One region of the Nicoliella spurrieriana genome, then DNA from elsewhere that is predicted to be linked to it. Evidence: a T-box and tRNA genes for the amino acid it is inferred to sense, from the RefSeq annotation. Region 1 holds a T-box; the other holds one or more tRNA genes.

The links. A T-box is a leader RNA that pairs with one kind of tRNA and senses whether it is charged. The one in region 1 lies ahead of leuS (leucine--tRNA ligase), so its partner is inferred to be a tRNA-Leu.
Region 2: it encodes a tRNA-Leu, which carries the amino acid that the T-box ahead of leuS (leucine--tRNA ligase) is inferred to sense. The anticodon was not compared.

What each region holds. Positions count from the first base shown of each region.
Region 1 is NZ_CP093361.1:1,525,795-1,536,703, forward strand. It holds gene MOO44_RS07710 (deoxynucleoside kinase) at 1-570, shown strand, start outside; gene pepV (dipeptidase PepV) at 634-2,040, opposite strand; gene MOO44_RS07720 (NAD(P)H-hydrate dehydratase) at 2,157-2,990, shown strand; gene MOO44_RS07725 (putative polysaccharide biosynthesis protein) at 3,050-4,729, opposite strand; gene leuS (leucine--tRNA ligase) at 4,887-7,307, opposite strand; T-box leader at 7,367-7,583, opposite strand; gene mnmM (tRNA 5-(aminomethyl)-2-thiouridylate-methyltransferase MnmM) at 7,670-8,230, shown strand; gene MOO44_RS07740 (MDR family MFS transporter) at 8,240-9,712, opposite strand; gene metK (methionine adenosyltransferase) at 9,779-10,909, opposite strand, start outside.
Region 2 is NZ_CP093361.1:146,319-157,227, forward strand. It holds gene MOO44_RS02315 (AEC family transporter) at 1-829, opposite strand, end outside; gene MOO44_RS02320 (LCP family glycopolymer transferase) at 1,050-2,141, shown strand; gene MOO44_RS02325 (catalase) at 2,195-3,646, opposite strand; tRNA gene MOO44_RS02330 (tRNA-Leu) at 3,783-3,868, opposite strand; gene MOO44_RS02335 (homoserine kinase) at 3,929-4,801, opposite strand; gene MOO44_RS02340 (SprT family protein) at 4,801-5,259, opposite strand; gene MOO44_RS02345 (hypothetical protein) at 5,350-5,754, opposite strand; gene nadE (ammonia-dependent NAD(+) synthetase) at 5,783-6,610, opposite strand; gene MOO44_RS02355 (nicotinate phosphoribosyltransferase) at 6,637-8,100, opposite strand; gene MOO44_RS02360 (WecB/TagA/CpsF family glycosyltransferase) at 8,183-8,905, shown strand; gene MOO44_RS02365 (GntR family transcriptional regulator) at 8,937-9,638, opposite strand; tRNA gene MOO44_RS02370 (tRNA-Gln) at 9,748-9,819, opposite strand; tRNA gene MOO44_RS02375 (tRNA-Tyr) at 9,826-9,908, opposite strand; tRNA gene MOO44_RS02380 (tRNA-Thr) at 10,021-10,093, opposite strand; tRNA gene MOO44_RS02385 (tRNA-Asn) at 10,155-10,227, opposite strand; rRNA gene rrf (5S ribosomal RNA) at 10,234-10,350, opposite strand; rRNA gene MOO44_RS02395 (23S ribosomal RNA) at 10,424-10,909, opposite strand, start outside.

The sequences.
Region 1 (10,909 bases):
CACTTTGGCAGCCGTCCGTATTACGAACCAGTCGGTGAAAATCCGGTGCTCCCGTTGTTCTACCGGGATCCAAAGCGCTATGGATTTCTGCTCCAAATTTTCTTTTTAAATAAGCGGTTCCAAATGATAAAGCGCGCGAAGCGCAATCCACATAACGTCTTGGACCGCTCAATTTATGAAGACCACCTGTTCACCCAGCAAAACCATCTGGATGGTAATATTTCGAATCAAGAACTTGCAATCTATGATGAATTATTAGCTAATATGTTGGGCGAGCTCCGTTCAATGCCCACTAACCATTCAGACTTAATGGTTTATTCATATGCGGACTTTGATACTGTACTTAGCCGGATCAAAAAACGAGGCCGTGAATATGAACAATGTGATAATGATCCACAGTTACAAAATTATTACTATCGATTATGGCAAGCATACCAAAAATGGTTTGCGGAATATGATGAAACTCCCAAAATCAAAATTGATTTACAAACGTACGATTTAGCGAATCCCAACAACGTTCCAATCGTGTTGGGGCAAATTGATGATGCGGTGAGTCAATTTAACGTTTAATTTACCAAAAACAGGCCTTAGTTTAAAAACTAAGCCCTGTTTTTTTAATTATAATCAAAATAACTATTCATTTAACGTGGCTAATACCTTTCCATAAATGGCCATTGCCAACATTAAATCATCAATTGGTTGAAATTCATTTGCTTGGTGCATCGTATTCTTTGTCCATGGGAATAACGCCCCAAAGGCCACCCCACGTTCCATCAACCGGGCAAACGAACCACCACCCACTACGTGTGGCTTAGCGTCAGTTTCACCGGTTAATTCCTTATAAACTGAAATCAAAGTTTTGACGAATGGATCATCAGCAGAAACAAAATGTGGTCCCATATCATCTTCTTGGGTCACATTGCCAGCAGTGGCCCCGTTAGTCAACCCACGCTGAATGTCAGCAGGGCCCATTCCCTTTGGATATCTAAAGTTAGTGTTGACCATGCCGCCATCTTTAATGTCATAGCGCATAATCCCAACGTTCATGGTTAAGTCACCCATTACATCGTCAGTAAGGTTAATGCCCAACTGATGGCCCCTTGAATCATCATGCAGCTTATTGGCAATGAACGAAACAAAATGCTTCGCATCCCCTGAAAATGGGTATTGATTTAGGAAGGTCGCTAAATAGGTTCCCGCATTTACCCCATCATCTGGTTCCATTCCATGGGCCGACTTTCCAATCACGTGCAATTGAAGGCCGCCATCGGTTAGTTCAGAATCACCGCTAACTGGATAGTGATCTAAGAACTTAGTAAAGTCATCTGAGACCCGTTCGTTATCATCTGATTCCACCACTGCAAATGCATCCCGTGGCACCATGTTATCGCGTAAGCCGGCTTTAAAGGTTCTGAGCGTAAATTCAGTATCTTCTTCCCCGGCATTGTGACCACTAAAGGTTGTTACAAAGGTAGTATTCCCCTTTTCACCGTTAATCACCGGAAATTCAGCATCTGGTGAGAACCCTAAATCAGGGGCTGGTTCGGTCTTTAAGTAGTGTTTGATGCCGGTCCAATTGCTTTCCTCATCGGTACCAATCAGAAAGCGAATTCTAAACTTGGGCTGAATCCCGGCATCCTTTAGCATCCGCAAACCATAGTATGCAGCTAGCCCCGGCCCCTTATCATCAGAAGTGCCACGACCATAAGCAACATTATCCTTAATCGTTAGTTCAAATGGATCGGTATTCCAACCTTCACCAGCTGGCATCACATCGGCATGCACAATAATCCCAAGGGTCTTATCGCCATCCCCATATTCAATGTAGCCGGCTAGATTATCATAGTTCTTGGTCTTAAAGCCATCCCGTTTCCCAATTTCCAAATACTTTGCCAATGCAGCGGCGGGACCCGGTCCTAATGGAAATTCATCACTTGCGTGTGCATCATCACGTTCACTATCAATTGATACTAATTCCTTTAGATCATTTAGATAGTCATCTTGATATGCTTTCGCCCTTTGTTTCCAATCAACAGTCATAAAAAGTAACCTCCTTAATTTATGTAACTGGTTTCATTTTAGCATAACTTCCAATGGTTGCCATGTTTAAAGGTGCTCATTTTTAATGATATAATAAATTCCAAGAGGTGGAGAGCATGAAATATATTAATCAAGCAACTTTAAAACAAACCATTCGCGTTAGACCCGATAATAGCTTTAAGGGGACGTATGGTCACATTACCCTAGTGGGCGGGAACGCAAACTTTGGTGGCGCCATTATCATGGCCACCATGGCTGCCGTTTACTCTGGTGCGGGGCTCGTTACCACGTTAACTGATCCGGCCAACAAAACTAGCATTCACGCCCAACTTCCGGAGGCAATGGTCGCTGATTATCATAACGTAGACACATTGACGAGTTCAGTTCAAGGGGCCGATGTAATCGTAATTGGTTGCGGATTAGGGACGGATGCTGAAGCTCTTGCAGTCCTGAAAACCGTTTTTAAGACCGTTACGCCCGAGCAATTGCTAATTATTGATGGGTCTGCAATTACAATGGTGGCAACCGAGCACCTATCGTTGCCAGATGCCCGCATCATTTTGACCCCCCATCAAATCGAATGGCAACGCTTGTCTGGAATTAAATTGGCAGACCAAAGTGATGTCGCTAGGAATCAGACTGTTCGTGATCAATTAAACGCCATTGTGGTGCTAAAATCACACCGCACCCAGGTTTACACTAAGGATGACGTCTATGAAAATACCGCTGGGACCCCTGCCCAAGCTACTGGTGGGATGGGTGATACACTAGCTGGAATGGTGGGCGGCTTCGTTGCCCAATTCGCTAATAAGGAAAATGCGGTCGCTGCTGCAGTCTACGCCCATAGTGCGATTGCTGACCAACTAGCTCAAAATCAATACGTGGTATTACCGCACCAAATTATCCATCACATTCCACAGTTCATGAAGCAAAACGAAGCGGATAAATAATCAACAAGTCAAAAGAGCATTCACAATTTAAATTTGTGAATGCTCTTTTCAATTAATCACTATTTAATATGAAGCTGATTCCGAATTCGAGCAACCCGGGCCCCCACAATTTGATCAGCCAAGCGGGTCTTAAGCGTCGCGTAAATATACACGCCACCACCTAAAACAACTGCGATTGCAGTTACAACCCCACTGCCAATCGTGGAATGAATATCCATAAAGTGTCCCAGTCCCCAGTTAAATGCAAAGACACTGATCAATGCTGTTAAGTAGGTCAAAATCGAGAATAATAAAATCTGGTTCGTTCGTTTTACCACTAACCGATAACTAATGTGAAATTGCTTCGTCAATGAATTAAGAATCAATCCGTTAGTAACGATAAAGCCAATAGAAGTAGCCACTAACGGGCCAAAGGTGCCGAATAATGCAATCGCTGGAACCTGACAAATAATTTTAACGATCGTTCCAATAATGAAGTACTTCACCGCTAATTTATTTTGGTAAATTCCCTGCATAATGGCAGAAATAACGGTGAACAACCCTAGAATAATGGAAACGATCGAGTAAAATGAAAGCACATTCGCCGATAAGTGTCCGTAGCCGGTCCCGTTAAAGAGCCGGTTCAATGGCCCAGCAATTGCTGCCATCCCCAGTGCCGATGGAATCATAATAAATTCAAATAAAATCAATCCATTGATAATTTCACGTCTAATTCCATCGTGGTCGTTATTGGTATAGGCTCTGGAAAGTAGTGGTACCACCGTAATTGCTAGGGCAGAGGCGAGGGAAATGGTAATCATGACCAGCTTATTAGCATTCCCCGCATAAATAGCAAATAGCTTTTGTAACACTACTTCTGGATAATTACGGAACACCCGCATCAAGTCGAAGAACGTAAATTGATCAATTAATTGAAAAATCAACACCCCAGCACCCAAAATAATGAATGGAACGGCTTGTTGAATAATTTCTTTGTATAATTGAATCGTTTTAACCTCTAGTTGGTGATTACTATTAGCAACCAAGCTCCGGTAGTAGTGACGGCGCTTGAAATAGTAGTACCCGAGCACTAGTAATCCGGCTACCGCCCCCATAAAAGCTGCAAAGGTCGACTGTGAAACTGCTGTAATCCAATCTCCCTTAATGACCCCTAGATGCATAATCAAAAGCGCTGTTATCAACATGTATAAGACCCGGACCAATTGTTCGACGAACTGTGAAATTGCTGATGGGGCCATATCTTGATAACCTTGAAAGAACCCGCGGGTCAAACTCATGGTCGGAATGACTAAAATCGCCCAAGAAAGTGCCCGCATAACTGGAATTACGTTTGGATCACCATTATCCAATAGTGGTGCCGCAAAGTACAAAAGCAATGCGAATATAATCCCAGTACTAATCGATAGCAACAGCCCCCGCTTGTATAATTTAAAGCCGACCCCGTATTCATTTAAGGTGTTATAGTGCGCCACCTGTTTAGCCACCGCGGAAGGAATTCCAGCAATTGCTGCAATTAACAAGACTCCATACACATTGTATCCCTGCACGTATAGGGCGTTAGCTTGGAAGAAGAATCCAGCGAACCAGATGCGCCAGGGAATGATATAAACCGCCCCCAAGATTCGCGATAGAATGCTCCCACCGGTCATCCAAGCAGAGCCCTTGAGCATCGTTTCTTGCGAACCCTTATCAGTATCAGTTAATCCCTGAACCGCTTCTTCGCGTTGCGTCTCTTGCATTTTTATTCCTACTTTCTTACTCGATTTCTGGTTAAAAATTACATAACTTACTAATTTTAATCAAAAATCGAATTGATAGCAACAGGTTGTTTTTAATCAATACCATTCCTTAACCAAAAAAAGCCCACTAAAAAGTGGACTTTTAAAGGAGCTTCAATTAGTTTGCAACGATGTTAACAATTTTACCAGGGACTACAATCACCTTTCGAATCGTCTTCCCATCGGTAAATTCCTTCACTTTTGCGTCAGCTAATGCTTGTTTTTCAACTGCATCCTTAGATGCATCCTTAGATGCCTTGATGTGTGCACGAACCTTACCGTTAACTTGCACTACGATTTGGACCGTGTCTTCAACTAGCATGCTTTCATCATAGGTAGGCCATGATTCGTATGCAATTGATTCATCATGCCCACACTTACTCCACATTTCTTCTGCAATGTGGGGCGCAATTGGTGAAAGCATTTTAATAAAGCCTTCCACATACTTAAATGGTAAACTGTCGGCTTTGTAGGCTTCATTAATGAAGACCATCAATTGTGAAATAGCGACATTGAAACGCATCCGTTCCATATCATTAGTAACAATCTTAACGGTTTCATTGTAGACCTTATCCAGCTTCCCATCATCGATGGTCGTTACCCGATCACGAAGATGGTTATTATCATCTAAGAAGAGGCGCCATACCCGGTTCAACCAACGGTATGAACCCTTAATTCCTTCGGTACTCCATGGCTTTGCTTCGGTCAATGGACCCATAAACATTTCATAGAGTCTAAGGGTATCAGCACCGTATTCATTAACGATATCATCTGGGTTAATTACATTTCCCTTGGACTTGGACATCTTTTCGTGGTTGGTTCCTAAAATCATCCCTTGGTTAACTAACTTTTGGAATGGTTCCTTAGTCGGAACTACGCCCAAGTCATAAAGGACTTTATGCCAGAATCGAGCGTACAACAAGTGCAATACAGCATGTTCTGCACCACCGACGTAGAGGTCGACTGGTAGCCAGTAGTTCATCTTTTCAGAATCCGCAATTTGCTTATTATTATGTGGATCGATATAGCGAATGTAATACCATGAACTTCCAGCCCATTGTGGCATCGTATTGGTTTCACGTTTACCCTTCCGACCATTCTTATCCACCACATTGACCCAGTCAGAAACATTGGCTAGTGGGCTTTCACCGGTTCCGGATGGTTTTAGATTATCGGTATTTGGTAGTTTTAATGGTAACTCATCTTCAGGAACTAAAGTGGTTTCACCATCTTCCCAGTGGATAACTGGAATTGGTTCACCCCAATATCTTTGCCGGGAGAAAATCCAGTCACGGAGCCGGTAGTTAACCTTCTTATGGCCAGCATCGTGTTCAGTTAACCAATCAATTGCAGCAGCGATGGCGGTCTTTTTATCCATGCCATCCAAGAAGCCGGAATTAATGTGCTTTCCATCACCAGTGTAGGCTTCCTTAGCAACGTCACCACCCTCAATCACGGGTTTAATTGGTAAATCAAACTTAGTAGCAAATTCATAATCACGATCATCGTGAGCAGGAACCGCCATAATGGCACCGGTTCCGTATGAAATCAAGACATAATCACCAATCCAAATTGGAACTGCTTCACCGTTAATGGGGTTAATTCCATATGCTCCAGTAAAGACCCCACTCTTGTTTTTGTTCAAATCAGTTCTTTCCAAGTCGGACTTGGTCGAAACTTGCTTGCGGTAGTCTTCAACAGCTTGTTTTTGATCGGGCGTAGTAATTTCATCCACTAATTTATGTTCTGGTGCTAACACCATGTAGGTAGCTCCAAACAATGTATCCGGTCTGGTGGTAAAGACTTCAATCTTTTTATCTTCATGGTCCTTGACCTTAAAGTCAACACTAGCACCAACTGAACGGCCAATCCAATTCCGTTGTTGTTCCTTGATGCTTTCAGGCCAATCCAAATCATCCAAGTCATCGATCAAACGGTCGGCATATGCAGTAATCCGTAGGACCCATTGCCGCATTGGGACCCGGTAGACTGGGAAATCACCCCGTTCAGTCTTTCCGTTGATCACCTCTTCGTTGGCAACCACGGTTCCACCCATTAAATCAGGTGCCCAGTTAACTTCAATTTCGTCTTCGTAAGCCAGGCCCTTCTTATAGAGTTGTTCGAAAATCCATTGAGTCCACTTGTAATAGTCAGGATCAGTCGTGTTAATTTCGCGATCCCAATCATATGAAAATCCTAATGACTTAATTTGTTTTTTGAAGACCCCGATGTTTTCTTCGGTAAATTTACCAGGATGATGACCAGTCTTCATTGCATATTGTTCAGCTGGCAATCCAAATGCATCCCACCCCATTGGATGTAAAACATTTTTGCCCTTCATCCGTGCCATTCTGGCCATAATATCAGTTGCAGTATATCCTTCTGGATGCCCAACATGCAGGCCCTTCCCTGATGGATAAGGGAACATATCCAAAACATAGTACTTTTCTTTATCTTGATCTTCACCGGTTGCAAAAGTATGATGCTTATCCCAGTAACGTTGCCATTTCTTTTCCACATCTGTATGATCGTAAGGCATTTAAATTTCCTCCTCTTTCTTCCTAAACAACAAAAAACGCCCCATAGAAAAAGATTCTTCTATAGGGCGACTATTCCGCGGTACCACCTAAATTCTCCACCCATAACGGGTAAAGCACTTGGATCCTTAACGCGGAAAACGTTTTAATCTACTTAATATCTAGTTCAATTAAAAATCGATTGCGATGAGTTCACTGATTAACCATCTAAATTCGCACTAACCATTTAGTCTCTGAAAAGAATTAACGCAGCTAATATTTCGCTTCATTTAAGTTGTTTAATTTAATGTTATAATAGCAAAGTTATCCTATAAAAGCAAGTTAACATTTTATTATTTTATGAAGGGAAGCATTTAAAATTAAAATTAAATCAGCATTAGCTTATAGTCACACGCTATTACAATCAGTTGTCCAAGCTGGTGATGTCGTTGTTGATGCCACAGTTGGCAACGGACATGATACTGAATTTTTAGCAAATTTAGTGGGGCCTTCCGGGCGGGTATACGGATTTGACGTCCAACAACTAGCCATCGACAATACCACCGCCCGCCTAAAAAATAGTAACCTTTTAAGCCGGGTCCGGTTATTTCATCAGGGCCATGAACAAATTGAGCAAGTTCTTGCCAAGGATGTTCAAATCAAGGGGGCCATGTTTAACTTAGGGTACCTCCCAGGTGGCGACCACCAAATGATTACAAATGGGGCCACTACAATTAAAGCAATTAAAGCATGCCTAACCCGCCTGACGCCATCCGGAATTATCGGAATCGTTTTATACTATGGCCACCCCGGCGGATTGACTGAAAAAAACGCCGTGATGAAATTTGCTAACCAACTACCCCAAAAACAATTCACGGTGTTACAGTATCAATTCATCAACCAAGTCAATGAACCCCCCATTTTATTAGCAATTCAAAAAAGATGAAGCATTTAACTATGCTACATCTTTTTTGCGATAGAAAACATTAATAATCAAAGCTAATCCTACAATGATGAATCCCACTAGAAAAACGTTGTGTAAAGCATTATATAAAATGTCCTTTAGATTTGGAATTAACTTTGCCGGAAGGGTTTCAGCAGCCTCTGGGTTCATTAATTTATTGATCATCTTAACGGAAGTCCCAGATACTTGAAGGGTCCCCACTCGTAATGAAGTATTCATAAAAATACCGAAAATAACGATAAACATCGTTTGCCCTAATGTGCGACAAAGGACGTTGAACGAAGTCGCTGCGCCCACGTTTTCATCCTTCACCTTATCTTGAATTACTACCGTTGGATTCGTCGTTGCAATTCCAAAGCCCAGACCACAAACCGAAGCCACTAACACTAATCGGTTAAATGAAGCTGTTTGGGGCATCATTATAAAGCCAATTGCGCCCGCTAACACCAGGCAAATGCCGACCGTTGTGACATCTCGTGAATGTAATCTTATGATTAACCATCCTGAAATAATCGATCCTCCAAACCATAAAATCGAACTAGGGGTAATCGCTAGTCCCGCCATTGAGGCCTTCATGCCCATTAACCCCTGAATCCAGTTTGGCACGTAGACTTCAATACACATCACAAAGCCACTAATAAAAAAGGTGACTAGATTTTGGGCAACGAATGAGCGATGCCTAAACATGCCCATTGGAATAATCGGTTCAGGAAATGAATGTTCATGCCTAATAAATAAAATAAAACTAACGAACAGGGCTACGAACCAAAATGCAATCCTTGATAGCCTTACCTGACGATCGCCAATCAATTGAATCATAAACATAATTGATAATATAATCACAACTAAATACACAATACCTAAATAATCAATATTAGCATGTTTACGTTCCGAATCTGATTCGAGTGCAAGCATGATCATGCCCATAATAATTAAGCCAATTGGCACGTTCAGAAAAAATATCCAACGCCAATTAAAAGTATCAACGATAAAACCACCAAATAGTGGTGCAATAACTGCTGAAATCCCCCATGCAGCACCATTCAATCCAATCACCTTAGACCGTTTAGCAAACGGATATATGTCAGCAATGATTGCGTATGCTACCGGTAGGATCACCCCTGCACCGATTCCTTGAATTGCACGCCAGATAATTAAACTAGGCATACTAGTGGCCAAACCAGATAACAGGGATCCAATCGTAAAAACCCCTAATCCAGACATTAGCACTCGTTTTCGGCCAATTTGGTCAGATAATTTTCCATATATGGGGGTGGCAATCGAACTGGTCAATAAATAAATGGAAAACACCCAGTTCATCAATGAAACCCCTTTTAACTCACCAACAATTGTGGGCATCGCAGTTGAAACAATCGTTCCTTCAATTGCACTTAAAAAGGTTCCCATAAACAATGCAATTGTAACAATTAACCGATTTGTTTCATTATTATCTAAGTTGTTCATACCTTCACCTATCTTGATAATAAAAAACCAACCTAATTTAAACTAAACCAGGTGGTTTTATATTAACTATTTATTTAATAACTTTTTTAATTCAGCAACCTTATCGGTATGTTCCCATGGTAGGTCCACATCGGTCCGGCCAAAATGGCCATAAGCTGCAGTGGGTTCATAAATTGGTCGTTTTAAATCAAGCATTTTAATAATTCCAGCGGGTCTCAAATCAAAGGTCTTTCTGACCGCCGCAGTTAAGTCAGCTTCCGAAATATCACTGGTGCCATAAGTATCAATTGAAATTGATACTGGTTCAGCAACCCCAATTGCATAGGCTAATTGAATTTCAACTTTGTGAGCTAATCCAGCTGCAACAATGTTTTTAGCAATGTATCTAGCTGCATAACTAGCGGAGCGGTCCACCTTAGTCGCATCCTTACCAGAAAATGCACCACCACCATGGTGAGCGGCACCTCCATAAGTATCAACAATTACCTTTCGACCGGTTAATCCAGCATCTCCTTGGGGACCCCCAATTACGAACCGACCGGTAGGATTGATAAAATACTTAGTCTTGTCATCTAATAGTGATTCCGGGATTACAGCCTTAACCACCTTAGAGATAATATCGGTTCTAATTTGATCTAAGCTAACTTCGGGACTGTGTTGGGTACTAATTACAACGGTATCAACCCGCAGTGGCTTGTCATTATCATCATATTCAACTGTTACTTCGGCCTTAGCATCAGGTCTGAGGTATGAAATCGTACCATTTTTTCGCAGTTCAGCAGTCTTACGCATTAATTTATGACTAAGTGAAATTGGTAAGGGCATCAATTCGGGTGTTTCATCAATTGCATACCCAAACATAATTCCCTGATCACCCGCTCCAATCTTACTTAAGACATCTTCATCTGAGCCTTCACGACTTTCAAGAGCGTCATCAACCCCTTGGGCAATATCTGGTGATTGTTCGTCAATTGCCACCATTACAGCACAGGTATCAGCATCAAAACCTAACGAGCTGTTTGTATACCCAATCCGTCTGATGGTATCTCTAACCACCTTTTGGATATTAACGTACGCAGTGGTAGAAATTTCACCAAATACTAACACTAATCCAGTCGTAACTGAAGTTTCACAAGCAACCCGGGCGTCGGGATCCTTGGTCAACATTGCATCTAAAATTGCATCACTAATTTGATC
Region 2 (10,909 bases), 330 kb from region 1:
GCATCGCTGATTGTAAAATAAAAACTTGTTTCATTAATACCGGCATTCCGGTAAAGGCCACTAATAGGGTCATTAATAATGGCGCCATAATGAAACGGCCCAAAAGGATTCCCCAGTTAAGTCGGTTAAACTTGACCTTTTTAATGTTGATTTTAGAAACCGCAATCCCGATAAAAATCATTGATAGTGGCGTGGTTAAACCACCCACGTATTCACAACTCTTAAAAACCGGTTTTAATACCGGCTTTAACCATTCAATATTTGGAATATTTAATAGGACCAGAATAACGGCAACGATAAATCCTAACAATGGTGGTGAAAATACCTTTTGGAGGGTTTGCTTTAGATTAAACTTACTGTCGGCATCACCATCGCGTTGAATCAAATAGACCCCAAGCGTCCAAAAAAAGGTCGTATTTGCCATATAGTACACTAATACATACGGCAAACTGCGGGCTCCAAATAATGCCAAATTAACGGGGAGTCCAACAAAAACGGTATTCGAATTAAAAAACATGGATTCGAACAACCCACGGTGAAATTTAGCCACCCCTAATGCACGAGCAACTGCTACTGAAGCACCAAACAAAATTAGCATTGAAACAACCGGAAATCTCAAATCAGGTAAAGTATGTAAAAGCTTACTTGCTGTAAATTTACCAGTAATGGTACTAATCATGTAAGCTGGTAGTGCTACCTGGGTAACCAGTTTTGCAATTAATTTTGCGGTCTTATCATCGAACCAACCCCGTTTTGCCAGGAAAAAGCCAAGTAAGATCATCAGTAAAATTACAACAATTCCAGAAATACTATCAATAAAAACTGCCAATCCACATCACTTCCTAATCAATAATTAATTTTAATCACAAACTGAATTATAGCATAAATTAACTAGCCATTTTCGGTAGTCAGCAAATGTTAAATATTAAATTGATATTAAATATTAACGACTAAAGTTGTGATTTATCCTGATTTTTTTTATAATTGCATACATATTGTTTAAAATTTAAAGTAAAAATTAAAAGAATATCAGTAATGGAGCAATTAATATGAATAACTCAAATCAAAATAGTGACTCTCAACGACGTGAAAATCGGACTCACTTTAAGAAGAAGACCCACAAGAAATTATGGACATTTGTTATTATCGTGTTAATTATCTTGACTGCTGGGCTAATTTATCTTTACAACGCTTATAACAGCGCTCAAAAAACATTTAACCAAACCTTTGAAGCTGGTGACACCAATAAATTAAGAAATGTATCATCAGTCATTAGCCAGGATAAGCCATTTTCTGTCCTATTATTAGGGACCGATACTGGTGCATTAGGTCGTGACGATACCGGGCGAACTGATACGATGATCGTTGCCACGATTAATCCCAAAAAAGAAAACATTTCATTGACCAGTATTCCACGTGATACTAAAGTCACCGTCCCTGGTGATTCACAACCATACGAAAAAATCAATGCTGCTTATACGATTGGTGGCCCATCAACGGCAGTGCAAACCGTCCAAAATCTACTAAATGTCCCCATTGATTTTTATGCCATCATCAACATGGGTGGCCTTGAAAAGATGGTGAATGCGGTTGGTGGCGTTGAAGTCAATCCGCCACTAACGTTTAAATATGGAGCCGCCAACGTAGTCAAGGGCCAAAAGGTTACATTAAACGGTAAACAAGCCCTTGATTATTCTAGAATGCGACATGAAGACCCCACTGGTGATTATGGTCGTCAAAAACGGCAACGTGAGGTTCTTCAAAAATTAGTATTAAAAGCAATGCAAATTTCATCATTACCACGTTATAAGACCATTTTAAGTTCATTAAAGGGGAATCTTAAAACCGATATTACATTTGATGATATGGTATCAATGCGGGCTCGTTATGGAGATGCAACCCATCATATTAAATCCGATACTCTTCAGGGTGAGGATGCAATGATTGATGGCATTGATTACCAGGTCGCACCAGAATCAGAATTATTAAGGGTTTCAAATTACATTCGTAAGAATCTAAACCTAAGCTCTATCAACAGTATTTCAGCAACCCAAAGTCAGACTGACGATGATGGTAGTGGTACCGACACTAATAGTTCCACCACTGACGGTACCTCAACTAATTCATCAACTGCTTATTAATTAAAAATAGTGCTAATCAAAAATGATTAGCACTATTTTTTAGTTAATATTAATTACTTAGTAATTTCGTCCATATCTAAGCCCAGCGCATCAGCAACCCGTTGTCCATATTCATGGTCCGCATTGTAAAACTGCCGAGTTTCTAAAACCTTATTTTCATGACTCTTAACACTCCCTAAGGTGCCCTTAATCGTGTCAATTAAACGGTCACGCTCTTCAGGGGTCATAACCCGGTATAACGCACCAGCATCAGAATAATAGTCAACATCGTAGGTTTTATAGGTATCAGCATTCCCCTCAACCGCAAATGGTTTGATATTTGCATGGGGATCTTCAACTGGCCCATTTTCGCCATTTGGTTCATAGTTTACAGCATTATCTTGATCCTGTGCCATAAAGCCATCCCGTTCATAGTTCTTAGGACGCCCATTTTTAGGCCGGTTTATTGGTAGTTGTTCGTAATTAGCACCTAACCGATACCGTTCAGCATCCTTATATGCAAATAACCGGCCCTGAAGTAATTTATCAGGTGAAGCTTCAATACCTGGAACCAAGTTTGCTGGTGAAAAGGCAGCTTCTTCAACGTCATCAAAATAGTTCGTTGGATTTTCATTTAATGTAAATTCCCCAACTTCTTGAAGCGGATAGTCAGAATGGTTAACCACCTTGGTAACGTCAAATAAGTCCTTCTTGTAGTTCAAGCCTTCTTCATAAGGAATAATTTGAACCATTACTCGCCACTTAGGAAAATCATTATTAGCGATGGCATCATAAAGATCATGCAATAAGAAGTCAGTATCCTTTGAAGCCGTCTTAGCAGCGGTTTCATTCGACATATTTTTAACCCCTTGTTCGCTAATAAAGTGGTATTTAACCCAGTAAGCCTCCCCCTTAGCGTTGACCCACTTATAGGTATGACTACCATAACCATTCATTTCACGGTAACTAGCAGGATTTCCACGATCACCCATTAAGTAGGTAACCTGGTGGACTGATTCTGGTGAATGAGCCCAAAAATCCCATTGCATATCCTGACTTCTTAAGTGGGTATCTGGTTCCCGCTTTTGAGAATGGATAAAATCAGGAAACTTTAGGGGATCATTAACAAAGAACACCGGAGTGTTATTCCCTACAATGTCATAGTTTCCGTCATTAGTGTAAAACTTCAACGCAAAGCCACGGACATCACGCTCAGTATCTGGATAACCAGATTCTCCAGCAACCTGTGAGAACCGAATAATCATTGGAGTTTCCTTCCCAGGTTGCCCAGTAAATAGGTCCGCCTTAGTATACTTACTCATATCGTGAGTTAGTTTAAAGAACCCCTTAGCACCAGCACCCTTAGCGTGAACGACTCGTTCTGGAATTCTTTCACGATTAAAGTGAGCTAATTTTTCAAGTAATTGATAGTCCTGTAATAAAACTGGACCCCGGTTACCAGCTGTTTGCGAATGATTATTGTCAGCCCAAGGTTGCCCTTCAGCAGTTTTAATTTTATCAGTCAAATAAACCACTCCTTTGGAATTAAACATATCTTACAAGTTATATTTACAAAGTAAATGGTAACACCGTGTCACTTTATTCACAAGTAAAAAGCATAAAAAAAGCTAGAGTATAAAAATACTCTAGCTTTTTTTATGATGCGGCCAAGAGGACTCGAACCTCCACCGGGAAAACTCCCGACAAGATCCTTAATCTTGCGCGTCTGCCAATTCCGCCATGGCCGCATGTGAAAATCAACATATATTAATATATCAAATATTCACGAAATAATCAACTATTTTTTATTATTCACCGCGAACGGTAGCCCCATCACGGTCTAAATCCATTACTCGCACCCGACCATCTAATCGTTCATCAGTCCGTAATTGATCACGTAATTTTAACAGCAGTTCCCGCTTCCCTAGCGATACAATTACTGGGCCGGTACCACTAATAAACGTTCCATAAATCCCTAATTGATGTGCAGCGGTCTTAATTAAATTTAAATTATCCTGATCCCGCTTTAGGTTTCGTTCGCCAAAGTAAGTGCCATCAATTAACTTCGCAGCAACTGGCCAATTATCATTTAATAATGCTGCTACTAATAAATTAGCATCATTACTAGAATCCAATGCAGATTGACCATCGATTTGTTTAGGCAGTTCGATTTTACCCACTTTACCCCGTGGCATCACAAACATCATTGCGGCAACATCCGGCATCTGTGACTTAATTGCAATTAGTTTACCGTCAATTACCTTCGATACCGTTAAATCACCCAAAAAGCCAGCTGCAACGTTTTCAGAATGTGCTTCAATCTGATTTCCAATTTGCATTTGTTCATCAATCGAAAGGTCTAAATTACCCAAAGCATTCGCAATCTTAATTCCAACGATTACAGCAGTCGTACTAGAACCTAAACCGTGTTCTACGGGAATATCGGACATTACTGTTAGCTGATGGGGGTGAATTTTAGGATCCAATCGAAGGATGGTTTGGACAATTAAGTTATGCTCATCATGGGGAATATTTTCACCCAACGCATGGTTAACCCGCCAATGGTCAGTTTCTTCCTCAACAATTACAGTATAGTAAAGGTGGAGGGCTAACCCAAGTGAATCAATTCCAGGTCCTAAGTTGGATACGGTTGCTGGTACTCGAATGATAATTTTACCCATTATAAATTCGCTCCTTTATGATGCCTTGTGATTAATCTTAACTTACCCCGACACTTACCACAAACAAATTTACTTGTATCCACGAATCGATTTCGTTGGTATTGTTGATGGCATTTTTGACACTCGTAGGTGTATCTAGGGTGATCGATTCGTGGTGCATAGCGCAATCCCCCAACGGCTTTAAGAAGTTGTTTAAACTCCTTCGTTTGGTGTTGACCACTAAAGCCAGCCATGTGCAAATGGTAGTGACATAATTCATGCTTAATTACCCCAATTAACGTTTCTTTTGAAAATGCACTTAGCATTTTGGGGTTGATTTCAATGTTGTGAGTTTGCAAATAGTAGCGACCCCCGGTAGTTCTTAGGCGACGATTAAAATAAATCCGGTGCTTAAACGGCCGCGCAAAATTTCTTTGCGAAATTTGTTCACAGAGTCGTTGTAATTCTTGATCGGACAATAATAAAATCCCCTCTTTGATTGATAGTATTAAATACGCGGTTATTTTATTATCCGACTATCAAAAAAACGGGTTTCCCCGTTTTTTATATTAACCCACTAAAATTTTTTGAGTGTATTTAATCACCCGTGCCACACTATCACCTTGTGCTGACTCAGAATCCTTAAATGCACCCTTATCAACGGTGTTTTCATCAACATTAATGCTATCGACCATTTCTTGACAAGCATCAGCATAGTCTGAATAAGCACCGACTAATAACTTATGCTTACCAATAACTCTTGCTGGCACCCCTAACACCTTTAATTTACGGAGCGTTTCCTTATAAAAAGTCGTCCCGTTTTGAAATTTATCCTTGGTTTCAGCTAGGTTAATTTTAGATAAGTCATCCTTATCTAATGCCTTCTTCAACGGTTCGTAATATTTAGCTAATTTTTCACCTGTTTTATCAGTTTCGGTAATTAGCTGTGAAACCGTTGGGACATAGTTACTCATTTTTGCACCCTTCATATTAGGATCTCCTTTATTTCCAGAATGTGGAATAGATATTTACGGGCAACTCCCGTTTATGTTCAGTCTTAATATACCAGTTTTCGATGATTTCTGCAGCCTTGGGGTCAATATCTTGCCCCTCAAGATAAGCGTCAATATCAGAATAGCGAACCCCAAGGGCGACTTCATCAGGCAATGCAGGCCGATCATCTTCCAAATCAGCAGTGGGCACCTTTTCATACAGGTGCTTAGGAGCATCTAATGCCGCTAGCAACATCTTGCCCTGCCGTTTATCTAACCGCCATAATGGTGTGATATCAGCAGCACCATCACCAAACTTAGTATAAAAACCAGTCACGGCTTCCGCAGCATGATCGGTTCCAACAACCGCACCGGAAGTTTCACCGGCAATTGCATATTGAGCAATCATGCGTTCACGGGCCTTAATGTTCCCCTTGTTAAAATCATCAATTTTAGGTCCAGCCTCCTCTACTGCAGTCACTGCAGCATCAGCCATGGGCTTGATATTAACTCGAATCGTCCGGTCAGCCTGCATGTATTTAATTGCTTCCATCGCATCTGCCTCGTCAGCTTGATTACCGTATGGCAACCGAACAGCAATGAATTGATATTCATTGTTACCGGTCTCAGCACGCAGTTCACTAACCGCCATTTGTGATAATTTACCAGCTAGCGTTGAGTCCTGACCGCCAGAAATTCCCAAAACCAATGTCTTTAAAAATGAATTTTTCTGCATGTAGGCCTTTAAAAATTCAACACTGTTCCTGATTTCCTGTTCTGGATCAATCGTTGGTTTTACCTTTAATGCATCAATAATTTTTCTTTGTAATGGTCTCATTGACATGCCCTCCAAAGTCTAAATGATTAATAATTTAGGTGCTGAACGTAATTATGAACCGATTCAATTAAGTTCATTTTATTATCCCAACACTTCTTAGATAAGTCGACTGGATAATCCTGTGGATTCATTTGACGCTTATACTCAGGCCATAGTGATGCTAAAGCTTGATTGGCATGGGCTTGAATTTCAACTAAGCTAGGCATTTTATAAACTAGCTTTCCGTTTTCAATAATGGTTCTTAGTAGTGGGGTAGCTTCGAAATCAGTTAAGGTCTTGTTAATATAGGTAAATTGAGGATGGAACATATATAAACTATCTTGGTGCCGTGGATCTTCATCACTCAGTGCAATGTAATCACCCTCAGATTTACCATCTGATTGCTTATTAATTCGCCATACCTGTTTCTTACCAGGAGTCGAAACCTTAGCCGCATTGTTAGAAATTTTAATCGTATCACGCATTTGACCATCGGATTGTTCAACGGAAACCATTTTATAAACGGCTCCTAATGCTGGTTGATCAAATGCAGTAATTAACTTCGTACCAACTCCCCAAACATCAATCTTAGCATCCTGCATCTTTAAACTAGTAATTGTGTTTTCATCTAAATCGTTAGAGGCAATAATTTTAGTATCCGTGAAGCCTGCATCATCCAACATTTCACGAATCCGTTTTGAAAGATATGCCATATCACCGGAGTCAATTCTAACCCCCGCAAAATGAATTTGATCGCCCATTTGTTTAGCGACCTTAATCGCATTGGGAACCCCACTCTTGATCGTATCGTAGGTATCAACCAAAAAGACACAATCATGGTGGGTCTGCGCATATGCCATAAATGCATCGTAATCATGACCGAATGTTTCAACTAGCGAATGGGCATGCGTTCCACTAACCGGAATCCCAAATGATTTACCAGCCAACACATTGGACGTCGAATTAAAACCACCAATAAATGCAGCTCGCGTCCCCCAAAGTGCCGCAGCAGTTTCTTGGGCTCGCCTAGTTCCGAATTCCATTAGTTGATCATCACCAGCAGCCTGTCTAATCCGAGAGGCCTTAGTAGCAATTAAGGTTTGATAGTTAACAATGTTTAAAATTGCAGTTTCCACTAACTGACATTCTGCTAAACTACCCTCAACCTGCATAATTGGCTCGTTATTAAAAACTAAGTCCCCCTCCTGAGCGGATCTAATCGTTCCCTTGAATTTAAAATGGCTTAAAAAATCTAAAAACTCGGGGGTATATTCACCATGCTCAGCTAGGTACTTAATATCATCATCTGTGAAATGAAGATTATTAATATAGTCAATTACATGCTCTAAGCCAGCGAAAACAGCGTAACCATTTTCAAACGGCATTGTTCTAAAAAATACTTCAAAGACAGCCCGGCGGTTCTCCATTTTTTTGGAAAAGTAGGTCTGCATCATATTGATTTCATAGTCATCAGTATGGAGTGTTAAATTCGTATAGTCCTTAAGTGACATTTCTATCTACACCTCAAAATAATCTTTGATAAAGTTGATTCATCAATTATAATTAACATTATACATTGAAAGGATGGTTTTCTTGAACGATAAGTTAAAAAGAACCACAATTTTAAATATTTCATATATTAATACTAACTTTACCCATTTTCTAAAGATTATTCAAGCTAGAATTAACAATCGGGAAAATACGTTTATCGCAACCGTTAATCCCGAGATTGCTTATTATGCGCACCAAAATCCAAAATATCAATCGATCATCAACGATGCTGATTTTGTAACGCCAGATGGCATCGGGATCATTAAAGCGGCCCAAATCATTCATCAACCCATTCAATCAAGAATTACGGGATTTGACGTTTTTAAGGCCATCTTAGCATGGGGAAGTCAAAATCATAAATCAGCATACTTTGCGGGTGCTAAACCCAACGTAATTGCTGATTTAAAAGCAGTGCTAAAGGATGAGTATCCTGGTATCAAAATCAGTGGCATTCGTGACGGTTATTTTCAGGATAATCAAGTGGTTGCCGATGAGATTAACGCCACTCATCCTGACATGGTCTTTTTAGCCCTTGGTTCACCTAAACAAGAGGAGTTCATTCATCAATACCGTCATATTAATAACGGGCTATGGATTGGATTAGGGGGCAGCTTTGACGTCCTTTCAGGAAATACCCAACGTGCTCCGCAGTTTTGGATTAATCACCACTTAGAATGGTTATACCGATTATTAAAGGAGCCCAGTCGCCTTCCCCGAATCATGGTAATTCCTAAGTATTTAAAATTAGTGCGAAAATCAAAATAAAGTCGTTGTTGAATTGAAATCAACAACGACTTTATTTTTCGAGATAAAATTCAAAGCGACTACCAACGTATTGGGTCCGAACATATTCGAACGGCTGCCCGTTTTGTAAGTAGGTTAATTGCCGCAATCTTAAAATGGAGTCACCTTTTTTTATATCTAAATAATTCGCAATCCGTTCAGATGCTAGCATTGCGGAGACCGTTTGGTGAGCCTTTCTAGGAAAGAGTTCCTTCTTTTCTTCTAAGGCACGATAAAGCGAGCTAGTAACGTCCGACTTACTTAATCCATCAACCACGGCTTCTGGAACGGTAGCGACCTCAAAGCAAATTGGAATGCCATCGCCGTATCGAATGCGTTCCATTCTAAGGACACGCTCATTTTGACCAATTTTTAAGCGTTCCATTTCACTTAACGATGGTGCCATTACATGGTATGAAATCGTTTTACTGGATGGCCTTTTCCCCTGTGATTCCATAATATCAGTAAAACTAGTAACCCCAGACATTTTTTCTTGCACCTTGGAATTAGCCACGAAGGTGCCGGAGCCAACCCGTTGCTCTAAGATCCCTTCATCTACCAAAGTTTGGACCGCTTGGCGAAGTGTCATCCGACTAACGTTAAAAAAACCAGCTAATTCACGCTCGGAAGGAATCCGATCACCAATTAACCATTCTTTATCTTCAATTTTACGTTTAATGACATTATGAATTTGAATATAAATTGGTGAACTCAACTTATTGATCCCCTCCGCGTATTAATACCTTAATTATAGAACAATTAAATCATAAAGTATCCATTGAAATTAAAAAAGCTGATTAACATATTAGTTAATCAGCTTGGGATTGGGCTAGCTGGGTTCGAACCAGCGCATCACGGGATCAAAACCCGTTGCCTTACCACTTGGCTATAGCCCAATAATATGGAGGGGAGTGGATTCGAACCACCGAACCCGAAGGAGCGGATTTACAGTCCGCCGCGTTTAGCCAGACTTCGCTACCCCTCCGTAATGTAGAAGTATCGTCTTAAACGACAATTAATATAATACCTAAATACAGCTCAATAGTCAATAGTAAAATTCAATTTTTTGAATTATTGTTGATTAATCAACTGTATTATGCCGGCTGCAGGACTTGAACCTGTGACCCTCGGTTTACGATACCGATGCTCTACCAACTGAGCTAAGCCGGCATGTGATAATAACAGAAAAGTGCTAACAAAATCGTTAGCACTCTATCAAACTGTGGCATAACTCCGGCAGGCGGGCTCGAACCGTCGACAACCTGATTAACAGTCAGGTGCTCTACCAACTGAGCTATGCCGGAATAATTGCGTGGCAACGTCCTATCCTCGCAGGGGGCGATCCCCCAACTACTTTTGGCGTGCGAAAGCTTAACTACTGTGTTCGGCATGGGAACAGGTGTATCCTTTCGGCCATCATCACCACACAAGTTTAATTGTGAAGAACTTCGTTCTCTCAAAACTAGATAATATTTTATTCTTCCGTGAGAACAACCTTACTTGGTTAAGTCCTCGACCAATTAGTACTAGTCCGCTCCATGCATCACTGCACTTCCACTTCTAGCCTATCTACCTGATCATCTTTCAGGGGTCTTACTTCCATAAAGGAATGGGAAATCTCATCTCGAGGTGGGTTTCACACTTAGATGCTTTCAGCGTTTATCTCATCCATACATAGCTACCCAGCGATGCGCCTGGCGGCACAACTGGTACACCAGCGGTATGTCCACTCCGGTCCTCTCGTACTAAGAGCAGCTCCTCTCAAATTTCCTACGCCCGCGACGGATAGGGACCGAACTGTCTCACGACGTTCTGAACCCAGCTCGCGTACCGCTTTAATGGGCGAACAGCCCAACCCTTGGGACCAACTACAGCCCCAGGATGCGATGAGCCGACATCGAGGTGCCAAACCTCCCCGTCGATGTGAACTCTTGGGGGAGATAAGCCTGTTATCCCCAGGGTAGCTTTTATCCGTTGAGCGATGGC